DNA from 3 places in the Streptomyces sp. NBC_00029 genome. Region 1 is predicted to be linked to each of the others. Evidence: riboswitches for the same ligand, from Rfam matches in the RefSeq annotation. Region 1 holds a riboswitch; each other region holds the start of a gene.
What was found. A riboswitch is a leader RNA that binds a small molecule or an ion and turns the genes downstream of it on or off. The one in region 1 is predicted to bind cobalamin.

Region 1 (5,313 bases):
TCTGGTGGACCCGAAGGTCGCGGACGATCTTCTCGATGCCGTACTCGCTCACATAGCCGTAACCGCCGTGCAGTTGGAGGGCCCGGTCGGCGACCGCGTAGCCGGTGTCCGTGGCGAACCGCTTGGCCATCGCGCACAGCTGCGGGGCCGGCGGGTCGCCCCGGTCCAGCGCGTCGGCGGCCTGGCGGACCAGGGCGCGGGCCGCGGCCAGCTCGGTGGCCATGTCCGCGAGGCGGAACTGCAATGCCTGCGCGTCCAGCAGCCGGGCCCCGAAGGCCTCCCGGTCGGCCAGATACGCCAGACTGCGGTCCAGTGCGCTCTGCGCACCGCCCAGCGAGCAGGCGGCGATGCCGAGCCGGCCGCCGTTGAGAGCGTTCATGGCGATGCGGAAGCCGTCGCCCTCGGCGCCGAGCCGACGGTCGGCGGGGACGCGGACCCCGTCGAGGATCACCTGGCGGGTGGGCTGGGCGTTCCAGCCCATCTTTCGCTCGTTCGGACCGAAGGAGACCCCGGGGTCGTCGCGTTCGACGACGAAGGCGGAGATGCCGCCCGAGCCCTGCGTGCCGGTGCGTGCCATGACGATGTAGACCTCGGAGGCACCCGCGCCGGAGATGAACTGCTTGACCCCGGTCAGTACGTAGCCGTCACCCGTGTGCTCGGCCCGGGTGCGCAGTGCGGCGGCGTCGGATCCGGCGCCGGGCTCGGTCAGGCAGTAGCTGCCCAGGGACCGGGCGCTGCACAGATCGGGGAGCCAGCGGGCCCGCTGCGCCACGTCCCCGTACCGGTCGATCATCCAGGCGACCATGTTGTGGATGGAGAGGTACCCGGCGATGGACGGACAGCCGGTGGCGAGGGTCTCGAAGACGAGGACGCCGTCGCTGCGGCTGAGCCCGGACCCGCCGTGCTCCTCGCGGACGTAGACGCCGCCGAGCCCGAGGTCCGCCGCCTTGCGGATCACGTCCAGCGGAAAGTGCTTGTCCTGGTCCCAGGCGACGGCGTACGGGCCGAGCTGCTCCTGGGCGAAATCGAGGGTGACCGCGGCGAGGGCGAGCTGATCGGGGGTGAGCGTGAGGGGCACGGGCTCAGCCCATCGTCGGGATGGTGAAGCTCGCGCTCTCCTTGGCCCCGGAGGGCCAGCGCGAGGTGACGGTCTTGGTACGGGTGTAGAAGCGGATCGAGTCGGGGCCGTGCTGGTTGAGATCGCCGAAGCCGGACCGCTTCCAGCCGCCGAAGGTGTGGTAGGCCACGGGAACGGGGATCGGCACGTTGACGCCGACCATGCCGGCGCCCACCCGGCGGGTGAAATCGCGTGCCGTGTCGCCGTCACGGGTGAAGATCGCGACGCCGTTGCCGTACGGGTGCTCGGTGGGCAGGCGCAGGGCCTCCTCGTAGTCGGCGGCCCGTACGACGGACAGCACCGGGCCGAAGATCTCCTCGCGGTAGATCCGCATCCGGGGGGTCACGCGGTCGAAGAGGGTGGCGCCGGCGAAGTAGCCGCTCTCGTGCCCGGGGAGGGTGAACCCGCGTCCGTCCACGACGAGTTCGGCGCCCTCGGTGGCACCGATGCCGACGTAGCGGTTCACCCGGTCGAGGGCGTCCCGGCTGACCAGCGGCCCGAAGTCGGCCCCGGGGTCGTCGGAGCGGCCGACGCGCAGGGTGGCAATGCGCTGCTTCAGCTTCGTCACCAGCGCGTCCGCGGTCTCCTCGCCGACGGGGACGGCGACGGCGATGGCCATGCAGCGCTCGCCCGCGGAGCCGTAGCCGGCGCCGATGAGCGCCTCCACGGCCTGGTCGAGATCGGCGTCGGGCATCACGATCATGTGGTTCTTGGCGCCGCCGAAGCACTGGGCGCGCTTGCCGTGGGCGGCGGCGGTGGCGTAGATGTGCGCGGCGATCGGGGTGGAGCCGACGAAGCCGAGAGCCTGGACGCGCGGGTCCTCGAGGAGGGTGTCGACGGCCTCCTTGCCGCCGTTGACCACATTCAGCACACCGGGCGGCAGACCTGCTTCCAGGAACAGCTCGGCCAGGCGCAGCGGTACGGACGGGTCCCGTTCGGACGGCTTCAGGATGAAGGCGTTCCCACAGGCCAGGGCGGGGGCGGCCTGCCACAGGGGGATCATCGCGGGGAAGTTGAAGGGGGTGATCCCGGCGACCACGCCCAGTGGCGAGCGCAGCGAGTGCACGTCGATCCCGCTGCCCGCGTTGTCGGTGAACTCGCCCTTCAGCAGGTGCGGGACGCCGGCGGCGAACTCCACCACCTCCAGGCCGCGTTGCAGATCGCCGTGGGAGTCGGCGACGGTCTTTCCGTGCTCGGAGGACAACAGCCGGGCGAGGGAGTCCCGTTCGCCCTCCACCAGCTGGAGGAACCGAAGGAGCACGCGCGAGCGGCGCTGCGGGTTCCACTGCCCCCAGTCGGCCTGCGCCTCTTCGGCGTCGGCGATGGCGGCCTCGGTGTCGGCCCGCCCCGCGAGCGGGACACGGGCCTGGACGGCGCCGGTGTTGGGGTCGTGGACGTCGGTGAAGAGACCGGAGGATCCGGTGGTGTGCTTGCCGCCGATGAAATGGGTGAGTTCGCGGACCATGGGTGCCTGCTCTCGTCAGGTTGGATCCGGGGATGGCACGGCGGACCCGCGGACGGCACCCGATGGGGTGCGCCGCTGGGAGGGCCGTGGGACTACGAGCGCGCGAAGGCGTGCGTGCGCTCCGCCGGATCACCAGGGTCGTGGGTACAAACCGGTGCCATGCGTGTCTGCTCCATCCTCGTGGAAAACACGGAACGTTCCGCGGCCGGTATCCTGACTCCCGGATCCCCGCGCGCCGCCCGCCTTCCCGACAGACCTCGTCAGTGGCGTGTGGATGGCAGCACACTCCCCGGTCACAGTGGCGGGACCGTGCCGGATTCTCACCGGCTTCCCTGCACCGCGGACCTTGTGCCACGAACATATAGTTGGACGTCCTAGTAAGTCCAGAGCCGCCGCCGCGCGCCTTCGCCGGCCCCGTGGCCGACTGACGTCCCCTCAGTCCTGTGCCGGGGCGCGGCTCCTGGTCACCGGGTACGGGATGAAGGTGCTGCTGTTCTCGTCGACGGCCAGCGCCCGGCCGAGCGGCGGAACGGCCCGCTGCGGGCAGTCGAGCCGTTCGCACAGGCGGCAGCCCATGCCGATGGGCGTCGCGGCCGCCGTGTTGTCGAGGTCGAGCCCGTCGGCGTACACGAGCCGCGATGCGTGCCGGATCTCGCAGCCCAGCCCGATCGCGAAGGTCTTGCCGGGCTCGCCCCATCCGCCGCGGTGGCGGGTGACGGCGCGCGCGGTCCACAGGTACCGCTGCCCGTCGGGCATGGCGGCCACCTGGACGTGGATGCGGCCCGGCGCGGCGAAGGCCTCGTAGACGTTCCACAGTGGACAGGTGCCGCCCGCGCGGGAGAAGTGGAACCCGGTCGCCGACTGCCGCTTGGACATGTTCCCGGCCCGGTCCACCCGGACGAAGGAGAAGGGAACACCGCGCAGCCTGGGACGTTGCAGGGTGCTGAGCCGGTGGCAGACGGTCTCGTAGCCGATCCCGAAGTGGTCGGTGAGCCGCTCGATGTCGTAGCGGAACTCCTCGGCGGCCGCGTGGAACGCGCGGTACGGGAGGATGAGCGCGCCCGCGAAGTGGTTGGCGATGCCGATCCTCGCGAGGGCGTGGACGGGAGAGCCGGGCGGGAAATCCTCGGCGGCCAGCCGGTCGAGCTCGGCCCCGTACTCGATCAGCGCCAGCTGGGTGGCCATCCGGAACGCCTGCTGCCCCGGCCGCAGCCGGTTCGACAGGTGCAGTACCCGGGAGGAGGGGTCGTAGTGGTGCAGCCGGTCGGAATCCGTGGCCGTCCTGACGCCGTGCCGCTCGGAGAGCCGGCGGGCCAGGGCGCTGACCACGTCCCCCGGGCGGATACCGATCTCGGCGGCGAGACCCTCGGCGGCGAGATCGGTGTCGTGGAGGTAGTTCTGCCGGCGGTAGAAGAACTCGCGGATCTCCTCGTGGGGTGAGCGCGGGCTGTCGGCCGCCACGTCCCGGCCGTCGGCGGCGTCGGCGAGGCGCTCGGCCAGCAGCCGGCTGCGCCGGCCGAGGTCGAGCAGCACCGAGGCGACCGCGGGCATACGGGTGGCCAGTTCGGCCAGGTCCGAGGGGGAGACGCGGGCCTGGGCCACCTCGTTCGCGAGCGCCTCGCGCAGATCGGCGACCAGACGGCTGGTGTCGCGCTCGGAGAAGAAGCCCGGATCCACCCCGAAGGCCTCGGTGAGCCGCAGCAGGACCGGGACGGTGAGCGGCCTGGAGTCGTGCTCCATCTGGTTGAGGTAGCTGGGGGAGATGGCGAGCATCCGGGCCAGGTCGGCCTGGGTCATCCGGCGCTCCTCGCGCAGCCGCCGCAGCCGCGCTCCCGCGTACGTCTTGCTCACCGCACTCCTTCGCCGCCGGGCCGGACACGCGACGCCAGGATACGGGGATCTGTCTGCCCGACGGCCTTCGCAACCTTGGCAATTGTGGCGCCGAAGATTCGCAAAGCTTGGCAGATGTACCTGCTTGATGGCACTCGGTGTCGGTGCCAGAGTCGATGCAGCGGCCCGCCGGACACGGTGGCCGGGAAGGACTGACCGGCCCGGCTCACGCCCTGATTTAGGGGATCCGGGCAGTCCGCCCCGGCGGCTCGGCAGCATTGCTCACGCTTCGGCCCCAGGCCGGGTTCGGCGGCCGCGATCCCCAGCTGGGCACAGAGTGCCAATGCTTTCGATCCCTCGGGCGGCGCATTGGCAAGACACGCGACGGACAGAAACGGTGACGGTCATGGCAGAGGCGAACACGACGGCGGCGGCCGAGCAGCTGAGGCAGCGGTGGGCCGACGACCCCCGCTGGGCGGGCATCGAGCGCACCTACACGGCCGAGGACGTGGTGCGGCTCTCGGGCAGCGTCCGCGAGGAGCACACCCTGGCCCGGCGCGGCGCCGAGCGGCTGTGGCGACAGCTCCACGAGCAGGACTACATCCACGCCCTCGGCGCCCTCACCGGCGGCCAGGCCGTCCAGCAGGTGCGGGCAGGCCTCCAGGCGATCTACCTCTCCGGCTGGCAGGTCGCAGCCGACGCCAACCAGGCCGGGCACACCTACCCGGACCAGAGCCTCTACCCGGTCAACTCGGTCCCCCAGGTGGTCCGCCGGATCAACAACGCGCTGCTGCGCGCCGACCAGATCGCCACCGCCGAGGGCGGCACCGACACCACGGACTGGCTCGCGCCGATCGTCGCGGACGCCGAGGCCGGCTTCGGCGGCCCGCTGAACGCCTTC
Region 2 (5,313 bases), 2.1 Mb from region 1:
CCGGCACCCCGGTGCCGCCGGAGCGCACGCTCGCGGCCGAGTTCGACACCTCGCGGACCACCGTCCGGCAGGCCCTCCAGGAACTGGTCGTAGAGGGGCGACTGGAACGGATCCAGGGCAAGGGCACCTTCGTGGCCAAGCCCAAGGTCTCCCAGGCCCTGCAACTGACCTCGTACACGGAGGACATGCGGGCCCAGGGACTGGAACCGACGTCCCAGCTCCTCGACATCGGTTACGTGACGGCCGACGACACCCTCGCCGGACTGCTCAAGATCACCACGGGCGGACGGGTCCTTCGCATCGAACGGCTGCGCCTGGCGAGCGGTGAGCCGATGGCCATCGAGACCACGCACCTGTCGGCCAAGCGCTTTCCCGCGCTGCGCCGGTCGCTCGCCAAGTACACCTCCCTCTACACGGCACTCGCCGAGGTGTACGACGTGCACCTCGCCGAGGCCGAGGAGACCATCGAGACCTCACTGGCGACCCCGCGCGAGGCCGGCCTGCTCGGCACCGACGTCGGCCTGCCGATGCTGATGCTCTCCCGCCACTCCCTGGACGCCGACGGCGAACCGGTGGAGTGGGTGCGGTCGGTGTACCGCGGCGACCGCTACAAGTTCGTCGCCAGGCTCAAGCGCCCGGCGGTCTGACCTCGTACGTTCGGCCCCGTCCGAGCTCGCCCGGCCCCGCCCGGCGGACCCCGGCCTACCGAATTCCTTCACATACCGGAATGCGGACGGACCCTTACGCTCACCGGGCAATCCCCCGTAGATTCCCTGCCCTTACGCAGATGATCGACGAGGGGACGAGGTCATGCCTGAACCGGAAGCAACAGGGGCAGAACGGGACACGGCGAGTCCGGGCACCGCGCCCGGCTCGCCCTCTCCCAAGTCCATCGCCGCGTGGGTGCTCGTCGGACTCGTCGGCGCCATCGGCTGGGGCGTGCTCGCGCTCTCGCGCGGCGAGGAGATCTCCGCGGCCTGGCTGCTCGCCGCCGCACTGGGCTCGTACGCGATCGCCTACCGCTTCTACGCGCGCTTCATCGCCCACCGCGTGCTGAAGGTGGACGCGACCCGGGCCACCCCCGCCGAACGCCTTGACAACGGTGTCGACTTCCATCCCACCGACCGCCGGGTGCTCTTCGGCCACCACTTCGCCGCCGTCGCGGGCGCCGGCCCGCTCGTCGGACCCGTGCTCGCCGCGCAGATGGGCTACCTGCCGGGCACCATCTGGATCGTCGCGGGCGTGATCTTCGCCGGCGCCGTCCAGGACATGGTCACGCTGTTCTTCTCCACCCGCCGCGACGGCCGTTCGCTCGGCCAGATGGCCAGGGACGAGATCGGCCCCGTCGGCGGTGCCGCCGCCCTGATCGCCGTGTTCGCCATCATGATCATCCTGCTGGCGGTCCTGGCCCTGGTCATCGTCAACGCCCTGGCGCACTCGCCCTGGGGCGTCTTCTCCATCGGCATGACCATCCCGATCGCCGTGTTCATGGGCTTCTACCTGCGCGTCCTGCGGCCGGGCCGGGTCACCGAGGTCTCCGTCATCGGCGTCGCGCTGCTGCTGCTCGCCATCGTCGCGGGCGGCTGGGTCGCCGAGTCCTCCTTCGCGGGCACCTTCACCCTGGAAAAGGAGACGCTGGTCATCTGGATGGTGGTGTACGGCTTCCTGGCATCGGTGCTGCCGGTGTGGATGCTGCTCGCCCCCCGCGACTACCTGTCCACCTTCATGAAGGTCGGCACCATCGCGCTCCTCGCGATCGGCGTGGTCATCGCGATGCCCACCCTGAAGATGCCCTCGGTCACCGACTTCGCGGCCCGCGGCGACGGACCGGTCTTCGCCGGCTCGATGTTCCCCTTCGTCTTCATCACCATCGCCTGCGGTGCGCTCTCCGGCTTCCACGCCCTGGTCTCCTCGGGAACCACCCCGAAGATGATCCAGAAGGAGACGCAGGTCCGCATGATCGGCTACGGCGCGATGCTGACCGAGTCGTTCGTCGCCGTCATGGCGATCATCGCGGCCTGCATCATCGAGCCCGGCCTCTTCTTCGCGGTCAACTCCCCTCCCGGCATCATCGGCACCACGGTCGAGTCCGCCTCCCAGGCCGTGACCAACTTCGGCTTCGCCGTCTCCCCCGAGGCGCTCGCCCAGGCCGCCAAGGACGTCGAGGAGGCCAGCCTGCTCTCCCGTACGGGCGGCGCGCCGACCTTCGCACTCGGAATGTCCGAGATCTTCTCCGCCGTGGTCGGCGGTGCGGGCATGAAGGCGTTCTGGTACCACTTCGCCATCATGTTCGAGGCGCTGTTCATCCTGACCACGCTCGACGCGGGCACCCGCGTGGGCCGGTTCATGCTCCAGGACACCCTCGGCAACGTGCACAAGTCCTTCAAGGACGTCAGCTGGAAGCCCGGCGTGTGGTTCGCGAGCGCGATCGTCGTCGGCGGCTGGGGCTACTTCCTGTGGGTCGGCATCAAGGACCCGCTGGGCGGCATCAACCAGCTCTTCCCGCTCTTCGGCATCGCCAACCAGCTGCTCGCCGCGGTCGCCCTGGCCGTCTGCACCACGCTGCTGGTCAAGTCCGGCCGGCTCAAGTGGGCCTGGGTGACGGGCGTTCCGCTGGTCTGGGACGCCACGGTGACCCTGACCGCGAGCTATCAGAAGATCTTCTCCGAGGACGTGAAGGTCGGCTTCTTCGCCCAGCGCGACAAGTACCAGGCCGGGATCGACGCCGACAAGGTCCTGCCGCCCGCCAAGAACATGGACGACATGCACACCGTGGTCACCAACGCCACGGTGGACGGCGTCCTGTGCGCCCTCTTCGCCGTCCTGATCATCGTGGTCCTCGCGGACGCGGCCCGGACCTGCCTGAAGGCCGTCCGCGACCCCGGCTCGGCGACCCTCTCCGAGGTCCCGTGGACCGAGTCGAAGATCGTCGCCCCGGCCGGGCTGATCGCGACCGCCGAGGAGCGGGCGGAGCTCGCCGCGGCGGGCCCGGACGCGGGCGGCGGCCACGTCAAGGAGCCGGTGGCCTGATGAGCGTGCGCAGCGCGCTGGCGAAGGTGCGTTTCTACGTACGGGAGTTCTCGGGGGAGGCGGCGTACGACCGCTACGTGGCCCACGCCCGCTCCCACGACCCGGACGCGGAGGTGCTCACCCGCCGCGCGTTCGAACGCGCCCGCACGGACGCCCGCGAGGCGGACCCCCGCGAGGGCTTCCGCTGCTGCTGAGCCCACCCGGACCGAAGGCCCCGCCGGACACTTCCGGCGGGGCCTTCGCCGGATCCGCACCGGGCACCGCCACCGGCCCGTCCTGCACACTCGACCTCATGGACATGGTGATCAGAACGGCGCTGCCCGCCGACTACGCGGAGCTGGGTGGGATCACGGCGCAGGCCTACCTCACCGACGGGCATCTGGACTTCAACGAGGACGACGCCTACCTCGACGTGCTGCGCGACGTGGCCGGCCGGGCCGCCCGGGCCGAGGTGCTCGTCGCCGAGCGGGACGGGCGCCTGCTGGGCGGGGTGACCTTCGCCGCGCCCGGCAGCCCGCTCGCCGACATCGCGGCCCCGGACGAGGCCGAGTTCCGGATGCTCGCGGTGGCCCACGAGGCCCGCGGGCAGGGTGCCGGTGAGGCTCTGGTGCGGGCCTGCATCGAGCGGGCGAAGGCCCTCGACGGGGTGACCGGCCTGGTTCTTTCCACGCAGCGCAGCATGGCCGGCGCCCACCGGATCTATCTGCGACTGGGCTTCGTACGCACGCCGGAGCGGGACTGGGCGCCGATCGAGGGCCTGACACTCCTGGCGTATCGGCTCAAGCTGTAGCCACGCCGACACTACATGTGGGGGTTGCCGCAACGGGCCGCCCCCACATGTATGCTCATGCCTGCTGTCGCCGCAGGGGAATCCGGTGCGAATCCGGAACTGTCCCGCAACGGTATGAAGTGTCCGGCTACCGGACGCCAAGTCCGATGACCTGCCGACAGCGCGCCCGGCTCGACCGAACCGGGTGCCGATTCGTCCGGGCCTCGCGGTTGGGCCGGTGGACGCCATGCCGGGGTACGCGTTCGCGTCGCGCCCGCATGCGCCCGCTCGCGCCCCTCCCCGCCGATGACCGGGCCGAGCGAGGGAGAGCTCCCGCCGTGACCATCGCGCCTTCCGCACCGCGCGCCGAGTCCACTTCTGGCGACAACACCGAGGGCCCGGGGGCCACGCTGCTGCGTACCCTCACCGAACTTACGGCGGACCTCCCCGACACCGACCCCGGCCGGGTCGCGGCCTCCGCGCTGCGCGGCCGCAGCTCCGCCGCCGACGACGCCGAACTGCGCGGGCTGGCCACGGAGGCCGCCGCCGGTCTGATCTCCGAGGACCCGGCCTACTCCCGCCTCGCCGCCCGCCTGCTGACGCTGGCCGTGCGCGACGAGGCCGCGAGCCAGGGCTCCACGTCCTTCTCGGCCTCCGTCGAGGTCGGCCACCTCGAGGGCCTCATCGCCGACCGCACGGCCGAGTTCGTCCGCACCCACGCGGCCCGGCTGGACTCGCTCGTCGAGCTCACCCTCGCCGAGGGCGCAGACGACCGCTTCGGCTTCTTCGGCCTGCGCACCCTGCACAGCCGCTACCTGCTGCGCCACCCGATCACCCGTCAGGTCATCGAGACCCCGCAGTACTTCATGCTGCGCGTGGCCTGCGGTCTCGCCGCGGACGAGAGCGTCCAGGCCGTGGAGGAAGTGGCCTCGCTCTACCGGCTGATGAGCCGGCTGGACTACCTGCCGTCCTCCCCCACGCTCTTCAACTCCGGCACCCGTCACCCGCAGATGTCCTCCTGCTACCTGCTGGACTCCCCGCTGGACGAGCTCGACTCGATCTACGACCGCTACCACCAGGTGGCGCGCCTGTCGAAGCACGCCGGCGGCATCGGCCTCTCGTACTCCCGCATCCGCGCCCGCGGTTCGCTGATCCGCGGCACCAACGGGCACTCCAACGGCATCGTGCCGTTCCTGAAGACCCTCGACGCCTCCGTCGCCGCCGTGAACCAGGGCGGCCGCCGCAAGGGCGCCGCCGCGGTCTACCTGGAGACCTGGCACGCGGACATCGAGGAGTTCCTGGAGCTCCGCGACAACACCGGTGAGGACCAGCGCCGTACGCACAACCTGAACCTCGCCCACTGGGTGCCGGACGAGTTCATGCGCCGTGTGAACGCCGACGCCGACTGGTCGCTGTTCTCCCCGGCCGACGTGCCCGAGCTGGTCGACCTGTGGGGGGACGAGTTCGACGCCGCCTACCGCAAGGCCGAGGCGGACGGCCTGGCCCGCAAGACC
Region 3 (5,313 bases), 5.5 Mb from region 1:
GCAGGACCACGCGGCGGGCTCCGTACCGCACGGCGTAGCGGATGGCGGCGTCCAGATCCCGCCATTCCGATTCCCCGAGGTGACCGAGGCCGTCCGGGGAGGCGGGGGCGCCGAGGTCGCCCCGGTAGCCGAGGTCCAGGACGGGCAGCTGGTGGCGGTGCAGGAAGGGCATGACGACCATCGGGTGCTCGCGGCTGCTGCCGAGGCCGTGCACGGTGATCACCCAGGTGTCCCGGACCGCGGGCACGAACCAGGCGGGCAGGGCGCCGAGCTCCCCGGGGACGTCCACGTCGGCGTGCTCGAGCCCGAGGGCGGTGCCCGGGTTGCCGACGTACACCTGGGGGGTGAGGGAGACCCGCGTGCCGGGGCCGAGGGTGCCGTGGGTGACGGAGACGAGCCGCCGCACGACGGCGTCCGGGCCGGGGTCGGCGTCGGGGAGCACGGGTCCGACGACGGCGTGCACGCCGGGTGCGACCAGGCCGTAGGTGCCGGGGCGCAGGGAGGCGAGCGAGCGGGTGAGGGTGATGCGGTCGGCGGCGGCCGAGTGGACGCTGAGCTTCGGCCCGCCGGGGAGCGGACGTCCGGGTTCGGGCCGCAGGGCCGCGTCGGCGGCGTGCCTGCCGACGGCGACGGCGGCCGCGCCGGCAACCAGGAGGGTCGTGGTGACGGCCGCAGCCGTTGCTGTCGCGGTTCGCACGGCTCCAGTGTCGCGGCGCGGCCTCGGGCGGGCCACCGGAGGAGATCCCTCCGCCATCTGCGAGGGTGGAGTGATCTGGGTCTCATTCGGGGCCGGAGAGGGGGGATCGTATGCAGGGCGGAGTGCCTGCGGAGGGGTTCATTCACCCGCCTTTGACGTGCATTAATGGCGTTATCTGCGCCAGAATCAGGACGAATGACCCGATCACCCCCCGGGCCAGTACACCGCCCCGCCCGAGTCAGTTCATCTTCCGTTCATCCAGGTTGCCTACGGTCGCCGAGCCACTGACGTCAAACAGAAGCCTGGGTAAATGGAGCACATAACGCTTCTCCTCGGGATCGTGATCATTACCGCTCTCGTGTTCGACTTCACGAACGGTTTCCACGACACGGCCAACGCGATGGCCACCACCATCTCGACCGGCGCCCTCAAGCCCAAGACGGCGGTGGCCATGTCCGCCGTGCTCAACCTCGTCGGCGCGTTCATGTCCGTGGAGGTCGCCAAGACGATCTCCAAGGGACTGGTCAACGAGGACGGCATCCAGCCAGAGGTGATCTTCGCCGCCCTGGTCGGAGCGATCCTCTGGAACCTCGTCACCTGGCTGGTCGGGCTCCCCTCCAGCTCCTCGCACGCCCTGATGGGCGGCCTGATCGGTGCCGCGGTCGCCTCCGCCGGCCTCGGCGCGGTCAACGGCAGCGTCATCGTCACCAAGGTCCTCATCCCCGCGATCGCCGCCCCCCTGGTGGCCGGCATCGCCGCGTACCTGGCCGCCAAGGTCACGTACCGGATGGGGAACAAGGTCGGCGAGAAGACCTCCGCCAAGGGGTACCGCGCCGGTCAGATCGCCTCGGCCGGTCTCGTCTCCCTCGCGCACGGCACCAACGACGCTCAGAAGACGATGGGCATCATCACCCTGGCCCTCATCGCCGGCGGCGCGATCGCGCCCGACGCGAACCCGCCGGTCTGGGTCATCGTCTCCGCCGGACTCGCCATCGCGATGGGCACCTACCTGGGCGGCTGGCGCATCATCCGCACCATGGGCAGTGGCCTGACCGACCTGCAGCCGCAGCAGGGCTTCGCCGCCCAGACCTCGGCCGCGTCCGTCATCCTCGCCTCCTCCAACCTGGGCTTCTCGCTCTCCACCACCCACTCGTGCTCCGGTGCGGTCATGGGTGCGGGCCTGGGCCGCAAGGGCGGTGTGGTCCGCTGGTCCACCGCGACCCGCATGTTCGTCGCCTGGGGCCTGACCCTGCCGGCCGCCGCGCTGGTCTCGGCCGGTGCCGAACTGGTCATGCGCATCGGTGACGTCGGCATCGCCGCGGTCACGCTCTTCCTGATCGGCTCCTGCCTGGCCATCTGGCTCATCTCGCGCCGCCAGGTCGTCGACCACAACAACGTCAACGAGGTGGAGCCGGCCCACGCCGAGGAGCCGGGTGTCGTCACCACGGCGATCGCCGCGGTCACCGTCCCGCCGACCGTCGCCGCAGCCGGCATCGGCACCCCCCTCGCCGGTACGACCGCCGCGGTCACGGACGAGGACCTGAAGGCCACCATCCCGGCCGCGACGCAGACCCCGGCGGCTCCGGCCGCCGCGGTCTGACCGAGACACACAGAGGAACGGCAGTATGAAGATCGACTGGGAAGCGCTCGGCTCCGTCTTCGGGGTCAGCCTCCTCGCCACCGTCGCCCTCGTGGCCCTCTTCACCCTGGGCCTGGTGGGCCTGTCCAAGCACGAGACCGCGACCGAGCAGGGCGGCACCGCCACCCTCGCCCGTACCGGCGCGTACGCCTGCTTCGCGCTCGTCGCGGCGGCCGTGACGTACGGGATCTACCTGATCGTCGCCTGATCCGCCGCCCCGCGGCCGGCCAGGCGTGAAGGCTCCCTCCGGGTTTGTCCCGGAGGGAGCTTTTCGCATCCCGGGCCCCCCACGGCACCGCAGGTCAACGGCGAGTTGACGGGCTTCGCGGTGCATGGTGGACTGCCCGAGCCATTACGGCGGCATGGAGAGGAAGTCCGGTGCGAATCCGGCGCGGTCCCGCCACTGTCACCGGAGCACTCGGGCCGAGTGCGACCGGGAGCCAGGAACTCTCGCCGCCGGACACGTCGAACCAGGGCGCGGACCCTGAGTGAGGACATACCTGTCACCATGCGTGCCGATCGCGTTTTCGCGTACGGCGCCACGGCGGGCCTGATCGGCGACCGGATCCTCGGTGATCCGCGCCGAGGGCACCCCGTGGCCGCCTTCGGAAAGGCCGCCGCCGCCGTCGAGCGCTCCCTGTGGCGCGACGACCGCTCCCGGGGCCTCCTGCACACCCTGGTGTGCGCCGGGGGCGCGGCCGCCGTCGGGGCCCTGGGCGCCCGCGCCGTGCGCTCCCGGCCCGCGGCCGCCCGTATCGCCCTGACCGCCGCCGCCACCTGGGCCGTCGTGGGAGGCACCTCGCTGGGCCGGGAGGCCCGCGCCATCGGCGGGGCGCTCGCCGCCGGGGACATCGAGGTGGCCCGGGAGCGGCTGCCCCACCTGTGCGGGCGCGACCCGCAGGCCCTGGACGGGCAGCAGATGGCCCGCGCCGTCGTGGAGTCCGTCGCCGAGAACACCTCCGACGCGGTGGTCGGGGCCCTGGTGTGGGGCGCCGTCGCCGGAGTCCCCGGCCTGCTGGCCTTCCGCGCCGTGAACACCCTGGACGCGATGGTCGGCCACAAGTCCCCCCGCTACCTGCGCTACGGCTGGGCCTCCGCCCGACTCGACGACCTGGCGGGCTGGCCGGGGGCCCGGCTGACGGCGGTCGCCGCCGTACTGGCCGGCCCCGACCGGCGGGGCGCCGTACGGGCCTGGCGCGCGGACGCCGCCGCCCATCCGAGCCCCAACGCCGGACCCGTCGAGGCCTCCTTCGCCGGGGCGCTGGGCGTCAGACTGGGCGGGACCCTCGCGTACGGCGGCCGGGTCGAGCACCGGGCGGTATTGAACGGCGGGGCGGGGCGGCCGGTGGAGGTCGCGGACATCGAGCGGGCGGTACGGCTGTCGCGGCAGGTGAGCTGGCTGGCGCTGGGTGCCTGTGTGGCCGTCCGGCTGCTGGTCTCCCGTACGACGAAGAAGGGGCGGCGCGCATGAGCGGCGCGAAGCGCGGCGGGGGTCTGCTGGTCGCGGGCACCACATCGGACGCGGGGAAGAGCGTGGTCACGGCGGGGATCTGCCGCTGGCTGGCCCGGCAGGGCGTGAAGGTGGCGCCGTTCAAGGCGCAGAACATGTCGCTGAACTCCTTCGTGACCCTGGAGGGCGCCGAGATCGGGCGCGCCCAGGCGATGCAGGCCCAGGCGGCCCGCGTGGAGCCGACCGCGCTGATGAACCCGGTGCTGCTCAAGCCCGGCAGCGACCGCAGCAGCCAGGTGGTGCTGCTGGGCAAGCCGGTGGGCGAGATGAGCGCCCGCGGCTACCACGGCGGGCGCCAGGAGCAGTTGCTCGGCATCGTCACGGACTGCCTGGAGCAGCTGCGGGGCACGTATGACGCCGTGATCTGCGAGGGGGCGGGGAGTCCGGCCGAGATCAACCTGCGCCGGACCGACATCGTGAACATGGGCATCGCGCGGGCCGCGCGGTTCCCGGTGGTGGTGGTCGGCGACATCGACCGCGGCGGGGTCTTCGCGTCCTTCTTCGGTACGACGGCGCTGCTGTCGGCCGAGGACCAGTCGCTGATCGCCGGGTACATGGTCAACAAGTTCCGCGGTGACGTGTCGCTGCTGGAGCCGGGCATGGAGATGCTGCGCGGCCTGACGGGCCGGGCCACGTACGGGGTACTGCCGTTCCAGCACGGGCTGGGCATCGACGAGGAGGACGGCCTGCGGGTCTCCCTGCGCGGGGCGGTACGGGAGTCCGTGGTCGCGCCGCCGGTGGGCGAGGACGTGCTGCGGGTCGCCGTGTGCGCGGTTCCGCTGATGTCGAACTTCACGGACGTCGACGCGCTCGCGGCGGAACCGGGCGTCGTGGTGCGGTTCGTGGACCGGGCCGAGGAGCTGGCCGACGCGGACCTGGTCGTCGTACCCGGCACCCGGGGCACCGTCAAGGCCCTGCAGTGGCTGCGGGAACGCGGGCTCGCGGACGCACTGCTGCGCCGGGCCGCCGAGGGGCGGCCGGTCCTGGGCATCTGCGGCGGGTTCCAGGTGCTCGGCGAGCGGATCTCCGACGAGGTCGAATCGCGGGCGGGCGAGGTCGACGGCCTCGGACTCCTCCCCGTACGGATCCGGTTCGAGCGGGAGAAGACCCTGGCACGGCCCTCGGGGACGGCGCTCGGCGAGGAGGTCTCCGGCTACGAGATCCACCACGGCGTGGCCGAAGTGCTCGGCGGCGAGCCCTTCCTGGACGGCTGCCGGGTCGGCCCGGTGTGGGGCACCCACTGGCACGGCTCACTGGAGTCGGACGGCTTCCGCCGGGCGTTCCTGCGGGAGGTGGCCGCGGCGGCGGGCCGGCGCTTCGTCCCGGCGCCGGACACGTCGTTCTCCACCCTGCGGGAGGAACAGCTGGACCTGCTGGGCGACCTGATCGAGGAACACGCGGACACGCATGCGCTGCTGAAGCTGATCGAGGGTGGATCCCCTGCGGGCCTGCCCTTCATCCCTCCGG

Region 2: it holds a riboswitch for cobalamin, as region 1 does, so the genes downstream of both, OG753_RS27730 (ribonucleoside-diphosphate reductase subunit alpha) here and OG753_RS37015 (CoA-acylating methylmalonate-semialdehyde dehydrogenase) in region 1, are expected to answer to the same signal.
Region 3: it holds a riboswitch for cobalamin, as region 1 does, so the genes downstream of both, OG753_RS12420 (cobalamin biosynthesis protein) here and OG753_RS37015 (CoA-acylating methylmalonate-semialdehyde dehydrogenase) in region 1, are expected to answer to the same signal.

Annotation. Positions count from the first base shown of each region.
Region 1 covers NZ_CP108292.1:8,045,859-8,051,171, forward strand. The annotation lists gene OG753_RS37010 (acyl-CoA dehydrogenase family protein) at 1-1,078, opposite strand, end outside; gene OG753_RS37015 (CoA-acylating methylmalonate-semialdehyde dehydrogenase) at 1,083-2,582, opposite strand; cobalamin riboswitch at 2,768-2,953, opposite strand; gene OG753_RS37020 (short-chain fatty acyl-CoA regulator family protein) at 3,018-4,433, opposite strand; gene aceA (isocitrate lyase) at 4,819-5,313, shown strand, end outside.
Region 2 covers NZ_CP108292.1:5,899,034-5,904,346, reverse strand. The annotation lists gene OG753_RS27750 (GntR family transcriptional regulator) at 1-647, shown strand, start outside; gene OG753_RS27745 (carbon starvation CstA family protein) at 811-3,030, shown strand; gene OG753_RS27740 (YbdD/YjiX family protein) at 3,030-3,224, shown strand; gene OG753_RS27735 (GNAT family N-acetyltransferase) at 3,323-3,820, shown strand; cobalamin riboswitch at 3,865-3,994, shown strand; gene OG753_RS27730 (ribonucleoside-diphosphate reductase subunit alpha) at 4,138-5,313, shown strand, end outside.
Region 3 covers NZ_CP108292.1:2,580,412-2,585,724, forward strand. The annotation lists gene OG753_RS12405 (hypothetical protein) at 1-697, opposite strand, end outside; gene OG753_RS12410 (anion permease) at 1,008-2,297, shown strand; gene OG753_RS12415 (hypothetical protein) at 2,323-2,544, shown strand; cobalamin riboswitch at 2,664-2,807, shown strand; gene OG753_RS12420 (cobalamin biosynthesis protein) at 2,845-3,807, shown strand; gene OG753_RS12425 (cobyric acid synthase) at 3,804-5,313, shown strand, end outside.